One region of the Stenotrophomonas sp. YJH_SMC_130 genome, then DNA from elsewhere that is predicted to be linked to it. Evidence: riboswitches for the same ligand, from Rfam matches in the RefSeq annotation. Region 1 holds a riboswitch; the other holds the start of a gene.

What was found. A riboswitch is a leader RNA that binds a small molecule or an ion and turns the genes downstream of it on or off. The one in region 1 is predicted to bind thiamine pyrophosphate.
Region 2: it holds a riboswitch for thiamine pyrophosphate, as region 1 does, so the genes downstream of both, thiC (phosphomethylpyrimidine synthase ThiC) here and AC5P5V_RS05030 (TonB-dependent receptor) in region 1, are expected to answer to the same signal.

Annotation. Positions count from the first base shown of each region.
Region 1 is NZ_JCAFSH010000002.1:183,632-187,043, forward strand. Features, by position in the region: gene AC5P5V_RS05025 (phosphotransferase enzyme family protein) at 49-1,173, shown strand; TPP riboswitch at 1,217-1,312, shown strand; gene AC5P5V_RS05030 (TonB-dependent receptor) at 1,383-3,412, shown strand, end outside.
Region 2 is NZ_JCAFSH010000017.1:671-4,082, forward strand. Features, by position in the region: gene AC5P5V_RS15325 (BCCT family transporter) at 1-1,155, opposite strand, end outside; TPP riboswitch at 1,380-1,481, shown strand; gene thiC (phosphomethylpyrimidine synthase ThiC) at 1,564-3,408, shown strand.

The sequences.
Region 1 (3,412 bases):
CGTTGAATGCGCAGCCTTGGATGTGACTTTCCCCTCTCGGGCTGCGGCATGACGTCTTCCTCCCACCGCGTGCAGGGCCTCAACAACGACGAGGTCGCTGCCGACTGGCCACCGATCAGCGCGGCGGACATCGCGTGGTTGCGGCAGTGCTATCCGCAGCTGCACAGCGGCAGCCAACCGCGCTGGCACAGCCCGCGACCGCTGTCGGCTGCCGCCATCGTCGATGGCACGCGCGGCGCGGTGTTCATCAAGCGCCATCACCACAGCGTGCGCAACGCGGCCTGCCTGGAGGAAGAGCACCGCTTCATCGCCCATCTCGCCACTGCTGGCGTGCCGGTGGTGCAGGTGCTTGCAGCGACCGATGGTCACACCGCAGTCGAACGCGGCGAATGGACGTTTGAACTGCACGACGTCGGCGTAGGCGACGACCTGTACCGCGACGCGGTGTCGTGGTCGCTGCTGACCGACGTCGCGCAGGCCCGTGAAGCCGGACGCATGCTGGCCCAGCTGCACCGTGCTGCCGACGGCTACCGCGCGCCCCAGCGCAGCACCCATCTGCTGGTCGCGCGCGATGATCTGATCCGCGCCGACGATCCGGTGGCGGCAATCAAGGCAGGGCTGCACGCGCGCCCCGGCCTGGCCCGCTATCTCGCGCGCATTCCGTGGGAAGCGCAGTTGCGGCGTGACGTGCTGCCGTGGCACACGGGACTGGCCGAGCGCCTGCGCGACGAACCACGGCTGTGGGCGCACAACGACTGGCATGTCTCCAACCTGCTGTGGCGCGACGGGCAGGTCAGCACCGTGCTGGATTTCGGCCTGGCCTCGCCCACCAGTGCACTGTTCGACCTGGCCACCGCCATCGAGCGCAACGCCGTGGCGTGGCTGGAGTTGGAGCGCGGCATGGAGGCGGTGCGCATCGATATCGCGCTGGCGTTGCTCGACGGCTACCGCCAGGTACTGCCGCTGTCGGCAGCACGCGTGCACCTGCTGGCCGACCTGCTGCCGATGGTCCATTTCGACTTCGCACTGTCCGAAGTGGAGTACTTCGAAGGTGTCACCGGCTCGACCGCGAATGCCGACGTGGCGTGGCAGCCCTTCATGCTGGGGCACCCGGCGTGGTTCCACAGCGCGCCGGGACAGGCATTGCTGCAGGCCCTGCACGCGGCAGCCTGAAGGGCGCCGGCTCGCAAATCCGTACCATTTGTAGTGAAATGGTCACCTGAAGCGGGGGTGCCTGGATCTGCCAGGCTGAGAGAGTCCCTTGGAACCTGATCCGGTTTGCACCGGCGTAGGGAGCTTTGAGCCGCAGCCACACCCCCGTCATGGGCCGGTGCACCTGCGCGCCGTCGCTTCGTCTCCCTTGTTGTCCGAAGACGAATCGAATGAACCGCTGCCTGCGCCCCACCCTGCTCTCCCTCGCCCTCTGCGCCGCGCTGCCGCTGCACGCCAGCGAGGCCGAGGCGTCCCCCGATGCGGCTGCCACCGGCGCCGAGCATTCGCCGACCGAACTGGCAGCGGTGCGCGTGCAGGCCGGCAAACCGAAGGCCGATACCTCGCGCGTGAACGACTTCGGTGGCGGTTCGTGGAAAGACACGCCGGCCTCGGTGAACGTGCTCGAGCGCGACTACCTCGAGCGCCGCCAGGTGCGCACGCTGTCCGAGCTGGCCAACAACGATGCCTCGCTGGGCGACGCGTATGCGCCGGTGGGCTACTACCAGAACATCGCCATCCGCGGCTTCTCCCTGGACGCCGCCACCGGCTACCGCTTCAACGGCCTGTCCATCGCCGGCGAACAGCGCCTGGCGCTGGAGAACGTGCAGTCGGTGGAGATCCTCAAGGGTGAAGCCGGCCTGGCGGCAGGGGTGATGGCGCCGGGCGGCATCATCAACTACATCGGCAAGCGCCCGGCCGAAGTGCGCACCGCCACGCTCGGCACCGATTCGGAAGGCTCGCGCTACGTCGCCGTCGATGTCGGCCACTGGATCACCCCGCGCTTCGGCCTGCGCCTGAATGCCGCATGGGATTCCAGCAAATCCTACGTCGAGCATGCCGATGGCCGCCGCAACTTCTACTCGCTGGCCGCCGACTGGCTGATCGGCGAGCGCGGCAAGCTGGAAGTGGATGCCAACTACCAGACCAGTTCGCAGCGCTCGGTATCGGGCTATCAGCTGCTGGGTGCGCGCGAACTGCCGCGTGGCGTCGACCGCGAGCACCTGCTCGGCTACCAGCCGTGGCAGCGCCCGGTGGATATCGCCAGCACCAACATCACCGCACTGCACACCTACGACTTCAACGAGGCCTGGCAGTCGCGTGTGTCGGTCGGCCACAGCCGGTCGGTGATCGATGACAACGTCGCCTTCGCCTACGGCTGCTACTACGCCGTGCAGTGCGCCGATGGCAGCGTGCCGGGCAACTACTTCGCGCCCAATGGCGACTATGACATCTACGACTACCGCAGCCCGGACGACACCCGCCAGAACCAGCAGGCCCGTGCCGAACTGCGTGGCCGCTTCGAGACCGGCAGCATCGGCCACCAGCTGACCCTCGGTGCCGACTACTTCCGCCGCACCGTGGACAGGCGCCCGAGCGTCAACGAGTACGTCGGCACCAGCAACATCCACGACGCACCGGTGCCGGTGTTCGCGCCGTCGCCGAAGATGCCGGGCCCGTCCGCACGTCGCCTGGACAGTCGCCAGACCGCGTTCTTCGCGCTGGACCGGATGAGCTTTGGTGACGACTGGCAGTGGCTGGCCGGTGGCCGCTTCGTGCGCCTGGACGAGCGCGCCTACGACAAGCGCGGCATCCCGCAGCGGCACAGCCGCCTGTCGCGCTTCCTGCCACAGACTGCGGTGGTGTGGAAAGCCACCGACCAGCTCAACGCCTACGCCAGTTACGTGCGCGGCATTTCGCTGGGCCAGGAAGCGCCGTTCTGGACCAGCAATGCCGACACTTTCCTGCCGTCGGTGCAGTCGCGCCAGCTGGAAGTGGGCGTGAAGTACGTGCCGGTCGAGGCGCTGACGCTGGGCGCAGCCGTGTTCCGCATCTCGCAGCCGTACCAGTACGCCAAGCCGGACAACAGCGACGTGGGTTACACCTTCGTCGAGGAAGGCACGCAGACCCACACCGGCCTGGAGCTGACCGCCAACGGCCAGCTGACGGATGCATTGCAGATCGTGGCCAGCGCCAGCGTGCTGCAGGCGCGCGCGCGCGACACCGGCACGCCGGCCTATGAGGGCCATCAGCTGGTGAACGTGCCGAAGGTGCGTGCCAGCGTGCACGTGGCCTATGCACTGCCGTTCGTGCAGGGCCTGGATGTCACTGGCGGGTGGCGCTATGCCGGTGCCAACGTGGCACGCGCCGACGGCGCCGTGCGCGCGCCGGACTACTCGGTGTTCGATGCCGGCCTGCGTTT
Region 2 (3,412 bases), on a different contig from region 1:
GAAGAGGGTGAACAGCACCGTCTCGTAGCCGTTGCCCAGTGCCTGCACCAGGTCTGCGTGACCGAAGATCTGCGACCAGATTGCGGTGCCCCCGAAGACCGAGAACCAGAAGAAGCCCAACAGAGTTGGCGCAAGCACCACGCCTACCACGAACTCGCGAACACTGCGGCCGCGCGAGATGCGCGCGATGAACGAACCGACGAACGGCGCCCAGGAAATCCACCAGGCCCAGTAGAAGATCGTCCAGTCGGCCACCCAGGTACTGGACGAGAACGGCGACATGCGCAGGCTCATGGTCACCAGTTGGTTGAGATAGGAGCCCAGTGTGGTGGTGAAGGTATTGAAGATGGCGCCGGTCGGACCGAGCACCAGTACCAGTGCGAGCAGCAATGCCGCCAGCGCCAGGTTGACGTTGGATAGCCACTTCATGCCACGCCCGACGCCACTGAGCGTGGACGCCATGTACAGCACGAATGCCACTGCGATGATGGTCAACTGCAGCGGTACGCCCGCCTGCACGCCGAACACGCGTTGCACGCCGGCCGCGATCTGCACCGTGCCGAAGCCGAGTGCGGTTGCCACGCCGACTGCGGTGGCCACCACCGCAGAGATGTTGACCACCTTTCCGGCCCAGCCGCGATGGTGGCGACCGATGATTGGCTGCAGCATGTCGCTTATCTGACCACCGCCTTGGCGATTGAACTGGAACCAGGCCATCGCCAGGCCGATCAGCGCGTAGATCGCCCACGGGTGCAGGCCCCAATGGAAGAACGCATAGCGCATGGCGGCGCGCGCGGCGTCCATGCTTTCGGGCGCCAGCCCCTCCGGTGGCTTGCTGAAGTGCGAAATGGGCTCGGCTGCGCCCCAGAACACCAGGCCGATGCCCATGCCGGCAGCGAACAGCATCGACATCCAGCTGGCACGCGAGAACTCCGGCTCGGCATCTTCGCCACCGATGCGCAGGTTGCCGAAGCGGCCGAAGGCCAGGTACATCAGGAACACCAGCGCCAGGAACACGACCAGCAGGTACAGCCAGCCGACACTGCGGATGACCTCGGCCAGCATCGACTGGACCACGGTGTTGAAGGGACCGGGTGCAACACCGGCAAGCAGCACCAGCAGCAGAACCAGTGCGATGGAAACGCGAAACACCATGAAGGAGCTTCTCCGATCAAGGGATTGAGGGGAGCGAGCAGAGCTTGCAGCGAAGGGCCGGCGGCATGCAGCGCGAACCGGGCAGGGGCCGCGTCGGCGGCGAAGGAAGCATCGGTCGCTGGAGCGCGACGGACGTGCACGTTACTGAACGCGACGTCATGGTTCTGTTAACGAATATCGATTGGGGGCAACTCCGGAGGCGGGCGGTCTATGCTCTAATGCACGCCAAGAAGCGGGGGTACCGCGGCCAAGTGGCCACGGTTGAGACAGTCCCTTGGAACCTGATCCGGCTCATACCGGCGTAGGGAAGCTTTGCAATGCAGCCATTCCCGGACTCCGCCCAAGGAGCGTCCGGGCGCGGTCGCAGTGCGCCGCCGCTTCGTCCCTGACCTTCCTGGACGATGCCCGATGAACGCACAGCTCTCCGCCCTGCAGCAACAGGCCCAGCAACTCTCCGAATCCGTGACCCGGCCCATTCCCGGCTCGCGCAAGATCCACGTGCCCGGTTCGCGCCCGGATCTGCAGGTGCCGATGCGGGAGATCGCGTTGACCCGCACCCCGACGCTGTTCGGCGGCGAAGAGAATGCGCCGGTCACGGTCTACGACACGTCCGGCCCCTACACCGATCCGGGCGTGCGTATCGATCTGTCCGCCGGTCTGCCGGCACTGCGTCGCGGCTGGGTGGAGGAACGTGGCGATACCGAGCAGCTCGAAGGCCTGAGTTCGTCGTTCGGGCGTGATCGCGAGCACGACCCCAAGCTCGCTGCCGTGCGCTTCCCCGCACGCAGCCTGCCGCGCCGTGCACGGGCAGGCGCGAACGTCACCCAGATGCACTACGCGCGCCGCGGCATCATCACCCCGGAAATGGAATTCGTTGCCATCCGCGAGAACCAGCGGCTGGAAGCGATCCGCGATGCGGGCCTGCTGCAGCAGCACCCGGGCGAGGCGTTCGGCGCCTCGATCCAGCAGATCATCACGCCGGAGTTCGTGCGGGATGAAATCGCGCGCGGCCGCGCGGTGCTGCCCAACAACATCAACCATCCGGAAAGCGAGCCGATGATCATCGGCCGCAACTTCCTGACCAAGATCAATGCCAACATCGGCAACAGCGCCGTTTCCTCGGGAATCGCCGAGGAGGTAGAGAAACTGGTGTGGGCGATCCGCTGGGGCGGTGACACCGTGATGGACCTCTCCACCGGCAAGCACATCCATGAAACCCGCGAGTGGATCATCCGCAACTCGCCGGTGGCGATTGGTACCGTGCCGATCTACCAGGCGCTGGAGAAGGTCGATGGCCGCGCCGAAGCACTGACCTGGGAGATCTTCCGCGATACGCTGATCGAGCAGGCCGAGCAGGGCGTGGACTACTTCACCATCCACGCCGGCGTGCTGCTGCGCTACGTGCCACTCACCGCCAAGCGGGTGACCGGCATCGTCAGCCGCGGGGGCTCGATCATGGCCAAGTGGTGCCTGGCGCACCACAGGGAGAATTTCCTGTACACGCATTTCGAAGAGATCTGCGAAATCATGAAGGCCTATGACGTGACCTTTTCGCTGGGTGACGGCCTGCGCCCGGGCTGCATCGCCGACGCCAACGACGCCGCGCAGTTCGGTGAGCTGGAAACACTGGGCGAGCTGACGAAGATTGCCTGGAAGCATGATGTGCAGACCATGATCGAGGGCCCCGGCCACGTGCCGATGCAGCTGATCAAGGAGAACATGGACAAGCAGCTGCGTGAGTGCGGCGAGGCGCCTTTCTATACGCTGGGGCCGTTGACCACCGATATCGCACCGGGCTACGACCACATCACCAGCGCGATCGGCGCGGCGATGATCGGGTGGTTCGGCACGGCCATGCTCTGTTACGTGACGCCGAAGGAGCATCTCGGCCTGCCCAATCGCCAGGACGTGCGCGACGGCATCATGGCTTATCGCATTGCCGCGCATGCAGCCGACCTGGCCAAGGGCCATCCGGGCGCGCAGGTTCGCGACAACGCGTTGAGCAAGGCGCGCTTCGAGTTCCGCTGGGAAGACCAGTTCCACCTTGGCCTGGATCCGGAGAAGGCCAAGGAGTTCCATGACGAGACGCTGCCGAAGGATGCGCACAAGCTGGCCCACTTCTGCTCGATGTGCGGCCCGCACTTCTGTTCGATGAAGATCACCCAGGATGTGCGTGACTACGCCGAGGCCGGCATGAAGGAGAAGTCGGAGGAGTTCCGCGCGGCTGGCGCAGAGGTCTACCAGCAGGGATGACGAG